One region of the Streptomyces sp. NPDC050418 genome, then DNA from elsewhere that is predicted to be linked to it. Evidence: riboswitches for the same ligand, from Rfam matches in the RefSeq annotation. Region 1 holds a riboswitch; the other holds the start of a gene.
The links. A riboswitch is a leader RNA that binds a small molecule or an ion and turns the genes downstream of it on or off. The one in region 1 is predicted to bind thiamine pyrophosphate.
Positions count from the first base shown of each region.

Region 2: linked by a shared signal. The riboswitch ahead of ACIBI4_RS29910 (thiamine ABC transporter substrate binding subunit) and the one ahead of thiO (glycine oxidase ThiO) in region 1 are both predicted to bind thiamine pyrophosphate.

Region 1 covers NZ_JBITIG010000006.1:457,946-465,647, forward strand. The annotation lists gene ACIBI4_RS17360 (NAD(P)/FAD-dependent oxidoreductase) at 280-1,446, opposite strand; TPP riboswitch at 2,421-2,531, shown strand; gene thiO (glycine oxidase ThiO) at 2,529-3,716, shown strand; gene thiS (sulfur carrier protein ThiS) at 3,713-3,922, shown strand; gene ACIBI4_RS17375 (thiazole synthase) at 3,928-4,722, shown strand; gene pknB (Stk1 family PASTA domain-containing Ser/Thr kinase) at 4,831-6,762, shown strand; gene ACIBI4_RS17385 (deoxyribonuclease IV) at 6,840-7,702, shown strand, end outside.
Region 2 covers NZ_JBITIG010000014.1:133,632-141,333, forward strand. The annotation lists gene ACIBI4_RS29890 (LOG family protein) at 1-278, shown strand, start outside; gene ACIBI4_RS29895 (LAETG motif-containing sortase-dependent surface protein) at 497-1,144, shown strand; gene ACIBI4_RS29900 (ABC transporter ATP-binding protein) at 1,244-2,278, opposite strand; gene ACIBI4_RS29905 (ABC transporter permease) at 2,278-3,885, opposite strand; gene ACIBI4_RS29910 (thiamine ABC transporter substrate binding subunit) at 3,945-5,039, opposite strand; TPP riboswitch at 5,119-5,245, opposite strand; gene rlmN (23S rRNA (adenine(2503)-C(2))-methyltransferase RlmN) at 5,327-6,433, opposite strand; gene ACIBI4_RS29920 (hypothetical protein) at 6,511-6,699, opposite strand; gene ACIBI4_RS29925 (hypothetical protein) at 6,851-7,315, opposite strand; gene ACIBI4_RS29930 (phosphatidate cytidylyltransferase) at 7,397-7,702, opposite strand, start outside.

The sequences.
Region 1 (7,702 bases):
CTGACGCCCCCACGACCCCTTTCGGGCTGGGCTGCGCCCGGGGGCCTTGCGCCCTCACGGGCGGTGACGCTCCGCCGCTCCGCGGCGGGGAGGTTTATGTGGGGCTGGCGCCCTCACGCCCCCCGTTCCCTCGCGGGCCCGTTGGGGCAGGTTGCGGCCCGGGGCGCCCTGGGCCATGCGCCCTCACGGGCGACGCTGCTCCGCCGCTCCGCGGCGGGGGAGGTTGCGGGGGCTGACGCTCCCACACCCCACCGCTGGGACAGGAGACCCCGCAATCGCCTACTTCAGCACCGCGCTCTTCAGCGGGATCCCGGCGTCCGCCGCCCGGGCCGGGTCGATCGTTGCGGATGACTCGATCAGCTTGCGGCCCTGGGCCAGGTCGCGGGGGCGGCCCACGGCGAGGACCGCTGTGAGGGTGCCCTCGCGCAGCCAGCAGACCGACCAGGCGGGGCCGGACGGGTCTCCGCGCCACACCAGGGTGTCCGCGTCAGTGTGGTGGCCCGCGTACTGGACGAAGCGGCCGAACTGCTCGGACCAGAAGTACGGGACCGGGTCGTAGACCGCGGGCTCGGTGCCGAGGATGTTGGCGGCCACCGTGCGCGGGCCCTGCAGCGCGTTGTCCCAGTGGTGGACCAGGAGGCGGGCGCCGTAGCGGGCCGAGGGGAACGAGGCGCAGTCGCCGACCGCGTACACGTCAGGGGCCGAGGTCCGCAGCGCGGCGTCCGCGACGACCGCGCCGTCCGGGCCCAGCTCCACGCCCGAGCCCGCGAGCCAGCCCGTCGCCGGGCGCGCGCCGATGCCGACGACGACCGCGCCCGCGGGCAGCCGGGTCCCGTCGTCGAGGACGACGGCGCCGGGCTCGACCGCCCGCACCCGCGCACCCGTGCGCAGGACCGCGCCCGCCTCCGCGTACCAGTCCGCCATCGGCGCCGCGACCTCCGCCGGCAGCGCGCCGGCGAGCGGCCGGCCGGCGGCCTCGACGACGGTCACCGCGCACCCCGCGTCCCGCGCGGCCGTGGCGAACTCCGCGCCGATCCAGCCGGCGCCCACGACCACGATGTCGTGCTGCTCGGCGAGCACGGGCCGCAGCCGCTGCGCGTCATCCAGCGTGCGCAGGAGATGCACGCCGGGGACGCCTTCCGTGCCGGGCAGCTGGAGCGGCTCGGCACCGGTCGCGAGGACGAGGACGTCGTACGGTACGGGCCCCTGCGCGGTGTCGAGCTCATGCTCCCCCGCCCTGAGGCCGGTCGCCTCGCGCCCCAACTCCAGCTCGACGCCGAGGGATTCGAAGTCCACCTCGAACGCGGAGCCCTCGGCCTTGCCGAGCAGCACGGCCTTCGACAGCGGCGGCCGGTCGTACGGCTGGTGCGGCTCGGCACCGATCAGCCGGACCGGCCCCTCGAACCCTTGCTCCCGCAGGGCAACCGCCGTCTGCACCCCGGCCATCCCCGCCCCGACGATCACCACTCGGCGCTGCTCCACGGGTCCCACCTCCACCTGATCGCTCACCCGGCCACCATAAACAACTGACGAACCGTCAGGAACCCTGGATCCCACAGCTCAGGCCGTGAGGTGTTCCACAACGGTGAGGGTTTGCCTGGGGCCAGGATGCGCTTGCGGGGTGGATGGGCACAGTCCCTTGGGAGTCCGGATTGTGTGCCCGGCGGGGTGGGTTGTGTGCCCGGCGGGGTGGGTTGTGCGCCCAGCGGGGTGGGTGGCACGTCCGGCGGGGTGGGTTGCGAACCCAGCGGGGTGGGTTGCGGACCCGCAGGGGTGCATGGTGGATCGCGAACCCCCGCGAGGGTGCAAAGGTGGCTGGTGCTCCCCGCGAGGGTGGCGGGGGCAGGTCGCGAACCCCGCAAAGGTGGCGGATCGCGCGCCGCGCGGAGGTGGCGGATCGCGCGCCCCGCGGGTTGCCGGGCAGACGGCGCACCCCGCGAGCGTGCCTAACAGATGGCTAACCCCGCGAGCGCGCCGAAGCAGCTGGCGAACCCCGCGGGGGTGCAGGGGGCGGAGCCCCCGCCGGGGTGCAGGGGCGGAGCCCCGCAAGGGGGCCCGGGGGCGTCAGCCCTCGGCCTCCCAGCGCCGCGGAGCGGCGCAGCAGCGTCCGGGCCGCAGGCCCGCAGTGCCCCCGCGCAAAGCCGGCCCGGCGCAAGGCCAGAACCCCGAACGGGGCCAGGGGCGTCAGCCCCCGAACCTCCCAGCGCCGCGGAGCGGCGCAGCAGCGTCCGGGCCGCAGGCCCGCAAGGCCCCCGCGCAAGCCCGGCCGGGCGAGAGGGCAGAGCCCAGGACGGGGGCGGAGCCCACGGAACCCCGGCGCCGCGGAGCGGCGCAGCGACGCGCGGGCCGCAGGCCCGTAAGGCCACCCACGGACCCGGCCACACTTCAAGCGCCCCAACCCCGAACGCTAAAGTGAACCCACTGCACACCGCGGGAGCCCGGACGCGCCGGGCTGAGAGGGAGGCGGCGGCCTCCGACCGTATGAACCTGATCCGGGTCATGCCGGCGAAGGGAGGGGCTGGACGCCCATGTCACAGCTGTCTTCGAAGGTGCCGTCCACAGCGACCGCACCGCACGACGTCCTCGTCGTGGGAGGCGGGATCATCGGCCTGGTCACGGCCTGGCGGTCCGCGCAGCAGGGCCTGCGCACCGCGGTCGTCGACCCGGCCCCCGGCCGGGGCGCCGCCCAGGTCGCGGCCGGGATGCTCGCCGCCGTCACCGAACTGCACTACGGCGAGGAGACCCTCCTCGCCCTCAACCTGGCCTCGGCCGACCGCTACCCGTCGTTCGCCGAAGAGCTCACCGAGGCGAGCGGCGAGGACCTCGGCTACCGCTCCTGCGGCACCCTCTCCGTCGCACTCGACGCCGACGACCGCGCCCACCTGCGCGAGGTCCACGCCCTGCAGCAGCGCGCGGGCCTCGCCTCGGAGTGGCTCTCGGGCCGCGAGTGCCGCCGGCTGGAACCGATGCTCGCGCCCGGCGTCCGCGGCGGCCTGCGCGCCGACGACGACCACCAGATCGATCCGCGCCGCCTCGCGAAGGCCCTGCTCATCGCCTGCGAGCGCGCGGGTGTCACCTTCCACCGCGAGTGGGCCGCCCGGCTCTCGGTCATACGGGACCGGGCGGCGGGCGTCGCCCTCACCGACGGCACGGAACTCACCGCCGGCCGCACCGTCCTCGCGGGCGGCAGCCACACCGCCCTCCTGACCGGCCTCCCCGAGGAGGTCGCCGTGCCGGTCCGCCCCGTGAAGGGGCAGGTCCTGCGCCTGCGCATCCCCGACGCGTACGCCCCCTTCCTGCAGCGCACCGTTCGCGCGGTCGTCCGCGGCAGCGATGTCTACCTGGTCCCGCGCGAGAACGGCGAGCTGGTCGTCGGCGCGACCAGCGAGGAGCAGGGCTACGACACGACGGTCACCGCGGGCGGCGTCTACGAACTCCTGCGGGACGCGCACGAGCTGATCCCGGGCATCACGGAACTCCCGCTGGTGGAGACCATCGCGGGCCTGCGCCCCGGCTCCCCCGACAACGCCCCGCTGCTCGGCCCGACCGCACTGCCGGACCTGCTTCTCGCCACCGGCCACCACCGCAACGGCGTGCTGCTCACCCCCGTCACGGGCGACGCGATGGCCCAGGTCCTGACGACCGGGGAACTCCCGGAGGCCGCCCGCCCGTTCACCCCGAAGCGCTTCGGAGCACGTCAGGAGCAGACCGTATGAGCGAGATCTCCGTCGAGGTCAACGGCGAGACGCGGGCGGTGTCGGAGGGCCTCACGCTCGACGCGCTCGTCGCGACCCTCACCGCCGCGCCCTCCGGGGTGGCGGCCGCACTCAACGAGACCGTCGTACCGCGCGGCGAGTGGCAGGCCACGGCCCTGCGCACCGGCGACCGCGTCGAGGTCCTGACCGCCGTCCAGGGAGGCTGACCATCATGGCCGACGACACTCTCGTCATCGGATCGAGGACGTACTCCTCGCGCCTGATCATGGGCACCGGCGGTGCCCCGAGCCTCAACATCCTCGAACGCTCCCTGACGGCGTCCGGCACGGAACTCACCACCGTCGCGATGCGCCGCGTCGACCCCGGCACCAAGGGGTCCGTGCTCTCCGTCCTGACCAAGCTCGGTATCGAGGTGCTGCCGAACACGGCGGGCTGCTTCACCGCGGGCGAGGCGGTCCTCACCGCACGTCTCGCACGCGAGGCACTCGGCACGGACCTGGTGAAGCTGGAGGTCATCGCCGACGAGCGCACGCTCCTGCCGGACCCGGTGGAGACCCTGGAGGCCGCCGAGACCCTGGTGGACGACGGGTTCACGGTCCTGCCCTACACCAACGACGACCCCGTACTCGCCCGGAAGCTTCAGGACGCGGGCTGCGCGGCGATCATGCCGCTCGGCTCCCCCATCGGCTCGGGCCTCGGCATCCGCAACCCGCACAACTTCCAGCTGATCGTGGAGAACGCGGAGGTGCCCGTGATCCTCGACGCGGGCGCGGGCACGGCCTCCGACGTGGCGCTGGCGATGGAGCTGGGCTGCGCGGCCGTGATGCTCGCCTCGGCGGTCACCCGCGCCCAGGAGCCGGTCCTCATGGCGGAGGCGATGCGCCACGGTGTGGAGGCGGGCCGTCTCGCGTACCGCGCGGGCCGTATCCCGCGCCGCCACTTCGCGGAGGCGTCCTCGCCCCGGGAGGGCCGGGCGCGGCTGGATCCCGAGCGCCCGGCGTTCTGACCAGGCGTGCCCGCGCACCGCGACCCGCCGCACCGAATCCGTCACAGCTCGGCCCCAGTACGGCCCCGAGAGCGCAACCACCCTCGTCCCGGCTCGTAGACTCTGCGCGTGGACACGACCCTCCAGGACCCTCTCGTCGGGCAGCTGCTCGACGGCCGGTACCGCATCGACGCACGGATCGCGGTGGGCGGGATGGCCACGGTCTACCGGGCCGTGGACACCCGCCTCGACCGCGTGCTCGCCCTCAAGGTGATGCACCCGACGCTCGCCGCCGACGCCGCGTTCGTCGACCGCTTCATCCGCGAGGCCAAGTCCGTGGCCCGGCTCGCCCACCCCAATGTGGTCGCCGTCTTCGACCAGGGCGCCCAGGGCGCGTACGTCTATCTCGCGATGGAGTACGTGGCCGGCTGCACCCTGCGTGACGTGCTGCGCGAGCGTGGTGCCCTGCAGCCACGCGCCGCCCTCGACATCCTGGAGCCGGTGCTCGCGGCGCTCGGTGCGGCGCACCGCGCGGGCTTCGTGCACCGTGACATGAAGCCCGAGAACGTCCTGATAGGGGATGACGGCCGGGTCAAGGTCGCGGACTTCGGTCTCGTCCGGTCCGTGGACACGGTGACGAACACCACCGGCACCGTCCTCGGCACGGTCTCGTATCTGGCGCCGGAGCAGATCGAGCGCGGCGTCGCCGACCCCCGCGTAGATGTGTACGCGTGCGGTGTCGTCCTCTACGAGATGCTCACCGGCGCCAAGCCGCACTCCGGTGAGTCGCCCGCGCAGATCCTCTACAAGCACCTCCACGAGGACGTGCCCGCGCCCTCGGCCATGGTGCCGGGTCTCCCGGTCGACCTCGACGAACTCGTCGCGTCCGCGACGGCCCGTACTCCCGAGCTGCGCCCGTACGACGCCGTCGCGCTGCTCGGCCAGACCCGGCAGGCGCGCGCCGCGCTCAGCGAGGAGCAGCTGGACGCGATACCGCCGGCCGCGGTCGACCAGGTACCCGCGCACAGCGGCGCCGAGGACCGTACGAGCGTGATCCCTCGTACGGTGCCGCGGCCGCTGCCCGCCGAGGGCGACGCGCTCCACCGCACCAGCCGTCTGGAGATGCCGCCGGCCGCACCGACCGCTCCCGTCGCACCCGCGGGTGCGCGGCGGCCGCGGCGCGGGATGTACACGGTGATCGCCGCGGTGCTCCTCGCGCTCGGCATCGGCGCGGGCGTCTGGTACATCAACTCCGGGCAGTTCACGCAGGTCCCGCCGATCCTCGCGAAGTCGGAGGCCGAGGCCCGCAAGAAGCTGGAGGCCGCCGGGCTCCGGATCGACGACAAGGTCAACCGGAAGCACAGCGACGCCTACGAGCGCGGCGAGGTGATGGGCAGCGATCCCGGACAGGGCAAGCGCATCCGTGAGGGCGGCACCGTCACACTGACGGTCTCGCTCGGCCAGAAGATCGTGCGTGTGCCCGACGTCAGCGGTTCCTCGCTCGCCGCGGCGAAGAAGGAGCTGAAGGCGGCCGGGCTCGAACCGGGCACGGTCACCCGGGAGTTCAGCGACGACGTGGAACGCGGTCAGGTGATCCGCACCAGCCCGACCTCGGGGACGCAGCGTCAGTCGGGCACGGCCGTCGCCCTCACCGTCAGCAAGGGCGAGCCGGTCGAGGTCCCGGATGTCACCGGGTCCTCGCCCGAGGACGCGCGCGAGGACCTGGAGGAGGACGGCTTCAAGGTCGAGATCGCCGACGAACAGGTCCACTCCGTGCACGAGAAGGGTCTGATCGGTGCGCAGTCGCCCGGCGGCGGCGCGCAGCTCGGCGAGGGCGACACGGTCACACTGTCGATCTCCAAGGGCCCGGAGATGGTCGAGGTCCCGGACGTCACCGGCGAGAGCGTCGACGACGCCAAGCAGACGCTGACGGACGCGGGCTTCGAGGTCGACGAGGACCGCGGCCTGCTCGGCCTGTTCGGCGACACGGTGGAGAGCCAGTCGGTCGAGGGCGGCGAGGAAGCGCCCAAGGGCTCGACGATCACCATCAAGATCCGCTGAGCCGCACGGACGAGCTCCGCGGACGGGGACGACGGGCGCCGGACGGGTTCCGGCGCCCGCATGACACCCTTGACCTCGTGCAACGCTCCCGTAACCCCGTCGGCAGCCACGTCCCCGTGGCCGGCGGTCTCGCCACCAAAGGTCTCCCGTACGCGCGTGAGCTGGGGTGCGAGACCGTCCAGGTCTTCGTGGCCAACCCGCGCGGCTGGGCCACCCCGCCCGGCAGCCCGGCCGAGGACGAGGCCTTCCGCGCGGCCTGCGCCGAGGAGTCGATCCCGGCGTACATCCACGCGCCGTATCTGATCAACTTCGGCTCCCACTCCCCCGAGACCGTCGAGAAGTCCGTCGCGTCGCTGCGCCACTCGCTGCGCCGCGGCCGCGAGATCGGCGCGCTCGGCGTCGTGGTGCACACGGGATCCGCGACGATGGGCCGCGACCGCGCGGAGGCGCTCGCGCAGGTACGCGAGCACATGCGGCCGCTGCTCGACGAGCTCACGCACGAGGACGACCCGTATCTGCTCCTGGAGTCGACGGCGGGCCAGGGCTACTCGATCTGTTCGCGCACCTGGGACTTCGGCCCGTACTTCGACGCCCTCGACCACCACCCGAAGCTCGGTGTCTGCCTGGACACCTGCCACATCTTCGCCGCCGGCCATGACCTCACGGGTCCGCACGGGATGCACCGGACGCTCGACCAGCTCGTCGACACGGTCGGCGCGGGCCGGCTGAAGCTGATCCACGCGAACGACTCCAAGGACGTCGTCGGCGCGAAGAAGGACCGGCACGCGAACATCGGCCGGGGCCACATCGGCGAGGACGCGTTCCGTGCGCTGATGCGGCACCCGGAGATGGACGGCGTACCGCTGGTCATCGAGACGCCGGGGGGCCAGTCGGGCCATACGGCGGACGTGGAGCTCCTGAAGAAGCTGCGGCCGGAAAG
Region 2 (7,702 bases), on a different contig from region 1:
CCCGCGAGGACGGGCTGCTTGCCCGGTCCGACGCCGGAGTGATCTTCCTGCCCGGCGCGGCGGGCACCGTCCAGGAGATCTTCGACAACGCGACGCCCAACTACTACGCCTCGCGCGGCGAGCCGACCCCGATGGTCCTCGTCGGCCGCTCCCACTGGACCGAGCACCTCCCCACATGGCCACTGCTCCAGGCCCTCGCCAAGGACCGCGCGATGGAGCCGCGGATCGCGCTCGTGGACACGGTCGAGGAGGCGGCGGACGCGCTGCGGCGTCTGTGAGCCGACGCGCTACGGCGTCTGTGAGGGGAACGGCGGGTCAAGCCACGGTCAAGACTGGGCCCCGGCTCTCCACAGTGCATTGACGCTGCCTCACCGGCACTTGTAAACGTGTGGTGACCGTGAGAGTGCTGAGGCAGAAGCTGCGCTCGCCCTCGGCGCATGCCTCCCAACTGCCTCCTCGCACACCTCTCTTCCGCATTGATCCTGTGAAGGAAGCCGTGTCCGCAACCCCCCGCATATCCACCCGCGCCGCGCGATTCGCCGGTGTCGCCGCCGCCGCGACGGCGCTCACCCTCGGCGCCGCCGGGTCCGCCCTGGCCTGCGACATCAGCGAGTTCAGCGCCGCCGCCCTCTGCGACGGCGAGCAGGGCGTCATCAACGTCACCGACAAGGACCCGTCGGGCGTCCCTGCGACCATCACCGTCTACCGCCAGGCGGACGGCGCCGAGAAGCTGATCGGCACCCAGGAGGTGAAGGGCAGCCGCGAAGGCACCACGATCACCTTCAAGGAGGACTGGCAGCCCAAGGCCACGTACCGCGTGCACGTGAAGGCCGCCGACCTGGTCGACGAGGACATCAAGCCGCTGCTCACCACCCCGGACAAGGGCTGCACGCCGGACAAGCCGAGCGAGCCGCCCACGCCGACCCCGTCGACGCCGGTCGAGACGGCGACCCCGGAGCCGTCGAAGCCCGCGGAGCCCACCGAGCCGCCGACCACGAAGCCCTCCCCGGCGGGTGACTCCAACCTCGCCGAGACGGGTTCGAGCACCAACACCGGCCTCATCGCCGGGATCGCGGTGGCGCTGGTCGCGGCGGGCGCCGGCGTGATGTACGCGCTGCGCAGGCGGAGTTCGGCGCGGGACTGATCCGCGGCAAGCGGCTTCTGCCGTGATCCGGTGGCGGTACGGGGAGGGGTGAGTCCTCCCCGTACCGCCACGTCCGCGTCGCGGACCACTACCGCCGTCTCAGCCCTCGCTCCCAAGCACCACGACCTCCGCCGCGTCGAACGCCACCCCGACCTCATGGCCCGGTTCGGGCGCGTCCCGCAGCGCGCACGCTGCCTCCAGGCGGGGCGCGTCCGCGGGCTGCAACTGGAGCGCGACATGCGTGCCGCGGAAGGTGCGGGCGGCGACCGCGCAGGTCAGCTGGGCCTCGGCGGCGGGCACGAGGCGTACCCCCGCGGGCCGGATCAGCAGCTCGCACCGCCCGTCGGGCGCATCGGCCGGGACCGGGATCTTGCCCCAGACCGTGTCGGCCACCTCGCCGGAGACCGTCGCCTCCACCACGTTGTCGAAGCCGAGGAAGCGCGCCACGAACGCGTCCGCGGGCCGCTGCCACACGTCGAGGGGCGCCCCCGACTGGGCGATCCGCCCGTCCCGCATCACGACCACCCGGTCGGCGAGCGCGAAGGCCTCGCCCTGGTCGTGGGTGACGGCGAGGACGGTGGTGCCCAACTCGCCGAAGAGTTCCCGCAGTTCGACGACGAGCCGTTCGCGCAGCGAGCGGTCCAGCTGACCGAGCGGTTCGTCGAGCATCAGGAGCCGGGGCCGCGGCGCGAGCGCGCGGGCGAGCGCCACGCGCTGCTGCTCACCGCCGGAGAGCGAGCCGACCGCGCGCCGACCGGCGCCCGGAAGGCCGACGAGATCGAGCAACTCGGCCACCCGTACGGCCTGTTCGGCCTTGGACGCCCCATGCATCCGCAGCCCGAAGGCGACGTTGCCGCCCACGTCGCGCTGCGGGAACAGCTGATGGTCCTGGAACATCAGGCCCACGCCCCGCTGGTGCGCGGGCACCCCGCGCTGGTCGCGCCCGTCGAGCAGGACCCGCCCGGAGTCGAGGTCCTGCAGGCCCGCGACGGCCCGCAGGAGCGTCGACTTCCCGCTGCCGCTCGGCCCGAGCACACAGACGATCTCGTGCTCGGCGACCTCCAGGTCCACGGCGTCGAGCGCCGCGTGCCCGCCGAAGCGGACGCCGGCGGTCTCCAGAGTGAGCAGCGCCATCAGAACTCCCCGGTCCGGTCCGTCCGCACCCGCTCGAGGAGCAGCAGCGACACGGCGCACACCAGCATCAGTAGGGTCGAAAGGGCCATCGCCTGCCCGTAGTTGAGCTCACCGGCCCGCCCGAGCAGCGTGGCCACGGCGACGGGCAGCGTCGGGTTCTCCGGGCGTGCGATGAACACCGTCGCCCCGAACTCACCGAGCGAGACGGCGAACGCGAACCCGGCCGCGACAAGCAGCGCCCGCCGCACGAGCGGCAGATCGACCTCGCGCCACACCCGCCACGGCGAGGCCCCGAGCACCGCCGCGGCCTCCCGCAGCCGCCCGTCCACGGCCCGCAGCACGGGCAGCATCGTCCGTACGACGAAGGGCACGCCGACCAGCGCCTGCGCGAGCGGCACCAGGATCCACGAGGCCCGCAGGTCGAGGGGCGGCTCGTCCAGGGTGATCAGGAACCCGAAGCCGACGGTCACCGCCGACACCCCGAGCGGCAGCATCAGGAGCGCGTCGAAGCCCCGTACGAAACGGCCCGCGCGCCGGGTGAGCGCCACGGCGGCGAGCCCGCCGATCACCACGGCGATGGCCGTGGCGACCACCGCGTACTCCAGTGAATTCCACACGGCGTCGATCGGCGGGACGAGGAAGGCCCCGCCCTCCGCCGAGGTGAGCGCCTTGAAATAGCCGAGCCCGAAGCCGTCCGCGGTGGCGAACGAGCGCTGCACGAGGACGCCGAGCGGCAGCACGATCAGGAGCGCGACGGTCGCGAGGACCCCGCCGAGCAGCGTCCACTGACCGGCGCCGCGCGGCCGGTGCGAGGTGCGCTGCGGATCGACGAGCTTCAGTGCCGTCTCCCGGCGCCGTACGGTCCACGCGTGCAGCGCGAGGATCCCGCAGACGGCCACGAACTGCACCATCGTCAGGACTGCCGCCGTGTCGAGGGCGAGCAGCTGCGCGGTCTGCCGGTAGATCTCGACCTCAAGGGTCGCGAAAGCGGGTCCGCCGAGGATCATGACGACCCCGAACGAGCTGAACGTGAAGAGGAAGACCATCAGCGCGGCCGCCGCGACCGCGGGCCCGAGCGCGGGCAGCGTCACCTTGCGCCAGGCCGCGAACCGCGAGGCGCCGAGCATCCGCGCGGCCTCCTCCTGGCGCGGGTCGAGCTGCGACCACAGACCGCCGACGGTCCGTACGACGACCGCGTAATTGAAGAAGACATGCGCGAGCAGGATCGCCCACACCGTGGTGTCGAGCCGTACGCCCCACGCCTCGTCGAGCAGCCCGCCGCGCCCGAGGAGCGCGAGGAAGGCCGAGCCGACGACGACCGTGGGCAGCACGAACGGCACGGTGACGACAGCCCGGAGCAACTGCTTGCCGGGGAAGTCGAAGCGCGCGAAGACATACGCGCCTGGCAGCGCGATCAGCAGCGTGAGCGCGGTCGAGGCGAGGGCCTGCCAGGTCGTGAACCACAGGACCTGGCCGATCGCCGGATCGGAGAGCACCTCGCCGAAGCGCCCGAACTGCCAGCCCTCGCCGGTCTTCAGACCCCGTCCGACGATCGATGCGACAGGATAGGCGAAGAACAGCGCGAAGAACGCGACCGGCACGGCCATCAGACCGCACCGGATCGCGCTCCCGCGCAGGTCCCTGCCCCGGGATGCCGCCCGGGGTGTTACTTCACGACCAGCGACTGCCACGACTTGACCCAGTCCTCACGGTTCTCCGCGATCTTCTTGGGGTCCATCGTCTGCGGGTCGTCGACCTTCGCGCCGTGCTTCGTGAAGAGCTCGGGCAGCGTCGCGTCCTCGACGACCGGGTTGACGAACATGTTCAGCGGCATGTCGTCCTGGAACTGCTTCGAGATCAGGAAGTCGATCAGCGCCTTGCCGCCGGCCTCGTTCTTCGCGCCCTTCAGAAGGCCCGCGAACTCGGTCTGCTGGAAGCAGGTCCCGGTGGAGACCCCGGTCGGCGCGGTGTCGGTCTTCTTCTCCGCGTAGAGCACCTCGACGGGCGGGCTGGAGGCGTACGAGACGACGAGCGGACGGTCGGCCTTGGCCTTCTTGCCGCCGGCGGAGCCCGAGAACTCCTCGTTGTACGCCTGCTCCCAGCTGTCGACGACCTTGACGCCGTTGTCCTTCAGCTTCGACCAGTAGTCCTGCCAGCCGTCGTCGCCGTACTGCGCGGCGGTGCCGAGCAGGAAGCCGAGGCCGGGCGAGGACGTCGCGGCGTTCTCGGTGACCAGCAGGTTCTTGTACTCCGGCTTGACCAGGTCGTCGAAGGACTGCGGCGGGTCGAGCTTCTTCTCCTCGAAGTACGCCTTGTCGTAGTTGACGCAGATCTCACCGGTGTCGACGGGCGTCACCCGGTGCCCGTCCTTGTCGAGCTGCAGCTTCTCAGGGATCCGGTCCAGGCCCTTGGCCTCGTACGAGGTGAAGATGCCGTTGTCGAGAGCGCGCGAGAGCAGCGTGTTGTCGACGCCGAAGAAGACATCGCCCTGCGGGTTGCCCTTGGACAGGACCGCCTTGTTGACGGCCGATCCGGCGTCGCCGCTCTTGAGGACCTGGACCTTGTAGCCGGTCTTCTTCTCGAACGCTGCCAGCACGTCCTTCGACGCGTTGAACGAGTCATGGCTGACCAGCGTGACGGTCTTCGACTCCGTGCCGGAGCCTTCACCGGAACCGGACGAGCCGCTGCCGCAGGCGGCGAGGGCGACCATGCCGAGGCCCGTGGCCACGGCGGTGATCGTGACGTATCTGGTGGTGCTCACTGATTCCTCCTGGAAGTGACCAGGAAGAGACGCGGCCCTGCCCGGAAACCGCGGACGGTTTCCGGGCAGGGCGCAACAGCTCGAGTGGTGACCGAACTTCCTACCCAGAATGACCTGGGCAAGGTTCAGAGGGTCTGCGGCGGCCGGGGCACTGGGCCCGATGGCGTCCGCACTCTCAGCGCTGTGGCGCTCCCCTGTCGGAATATGCAGATGTTTTCAGCCAGGCTACCTGCTGACAGCCGGACGCCTGTACGAGTCTCAGCGCTCGGGACGGTCGTCCCTGATCGTCAGCGCTCGGACGCCGCCAGCTGACCGCAGGCCCCGTCGATCTCCTGCCCACGGGTATCCCGGATCGTCACCGGTACACCGTGCGCGGCGATCGCCTCGACGAAGGCCTTTTCGTCCTCGGGCCGCGAGGCCGTCCACTTCGAACCGGGCGTCGGGTTCAGCGGGATCAGGTTGACGTGCACCCGCTTCCCCTTGAGCAGCCGCCCGAGCCGGTCCCCGCGCCAGGCCTGGTCATTGATGTCCCGGATCAGCGCGTACTCGATCGAGATGCGGCGCCCGGACTTCTCCGCGTACTCCCACGCGGCATCGAGCACCTCCCGCACCTTCCACCGCGTATTGACCGGTACGAGGGTGTCGCGCAGCTCGTCGTCGGGCGCGTGCAGCGAGACGGCGAGCCGGCACTTGAAGCCCTCGTCGGCGAAGCGCAGCATCGCCGGGACGAGCCCGACCGTGGACACGGTGATCCCGCGCTGGCTCAGCCCGAGCCCGTCGGGCTCCGGGTCGGTCAGCCGCCGGATGGCGCCGACGACCCGGTTGTAGTTCGCGAGCGGCTCGCCCATCCCCATGAAGACGATGTTGGACAGCCGCGACGGCCCGCCGGGCACCTCCCCGTCCCGCAGCGCGCGCATCCCGTCGACGATCTGGTGCACGATCTCGGCGGTCGACAGGTTCCGGTCGAGCCCGGCCTGCCCGGTCGCGCAGAACGGACAGTTCATCCCGCAGCCGGCCTGCGACGAGATGCACATCGTCACGCGGTCGGGATACCGCATGAGGACGGACTCGACGAGCGTCCCGTCATGCAGCTTCCACAGGGTCTTGCGGGTGGTCTCCTGGTCGGTCGACAGATGCCGCACGACAGTCATCAGCTCAGGAAGCAGCGCTTCCTGGAGCTTGCCCCGCGAGCCGGCCGGAATGTCCGTCCACTCGGCAGGGTCATGGGCATACCGCGCAAAGTAGTGCTGCGACAGCTGCTTGGCACGAAACGGCTTCTCCCCGATCGCGGCAACGGCTTCCTTGCGCTCGGCGGGCGAGAGATCGGCAAGGTGCCGCGGCGGCTTCTTGGCTCCGCGGGGGGCGACGAAAGTGAGTTCTCCGGGTTTAGGCATGGCTGTATCAGTGTCGCAGACAAATGGACGTGACCTGCGGCCGTCGCCCGGGGCCCTGTCACTGACGGTCGCCGTCGCTACCTCTTCAACGCCCGGTACCGCTTCATCAGGGCGGTGATCTTCTCCGAGCGGGCTGCCCCGTTCAGCTCAGTCAGGAGATCATCAGGGCACAGCTCATAGTGATCACCCCACCATCGCCGTCCCTTGTTGTCCCACACCCGATACCCACCGGGGACGCCCCGCGCGACATATCGCCTCTTGCTCACGGCCGGCCGCAACACATATCCGGCAGCGTCCCGTTCAGTTCAGGATCGAGGAAGACTTCAACGTCCTCCCACTTCAGGTCAGGCATGCGGCCATGCTGCCGCACCCTCGGTTGCCGGCGCACAGGAGTTTCGCCACGTCCGAGTCGTGAAGCTACTTCCGCACGCTGCGCGCCAGCCACGGGGTCAGGCTGACCTCGATCAGTTCCTTGTATGTCTCGTCGCCCGGCAGCGGCACGATGAGCCATTCGCCGGGCGGGAAGAACCGTCCCTTGACCGAGGCGAGGCCGCCGTAGACGGAGCGCAGGAAGGCGGGTACCGCGTCCCTCGGGACGTCGTGGAACTCGACGCCGTCGACCACGATCTTCGCGTCGTCCTCGGGGAAGAGCCGTACGTCGACGACGGGTGTGCCGCCCAGCTCGACGTAGGCCTCGTGCGGCAGCGAACCGTCCGGATCGAGCACCACGAAGGCCCCCGCGGAGGTCCGCCGTGAGGTCTGGTCCGCCCCGATGGCGTCGGTGACGGCCATCTCCCGGTTCTCCTCGCGCGCGATCTCGCGGATCGCGGCGACGGCGGACTCGGTGGTCGGCAGGTGCGGGTGCGGGTGCGAGCGCGGCATGGCGTGATCATACGGAGGTCATACGAAAAGGGGCCCGCCCCATTTCTGGGCGAGCCCCTCCTCGTACGAAAGAAACGCAGGTCAGCCGGACCCCACGAACACCACGAACAGCAGCCAGACGACCGGAGCCGTCGGCAGCAGGGAGTCCAGGCGGTCCATGATGCCGCCGTGGCCCGGCAGCAGCGTGCCCATGTCCTTGATGCCGAGATCGCGCTTGATCATCGACTCGCCGAGGTCACCGAGCGTGGCACTCGCCGCGACCGCGAGCCCGAGCAGCAGACCCTGCCACCACGTGCCGCCGTCGATCAGGAACGCCATGCACAGCGCACCCGCGACCATCGCGAACGAGACCGCACCGAGCAGACCTTCGCGCGTCTTGCCGGGGCT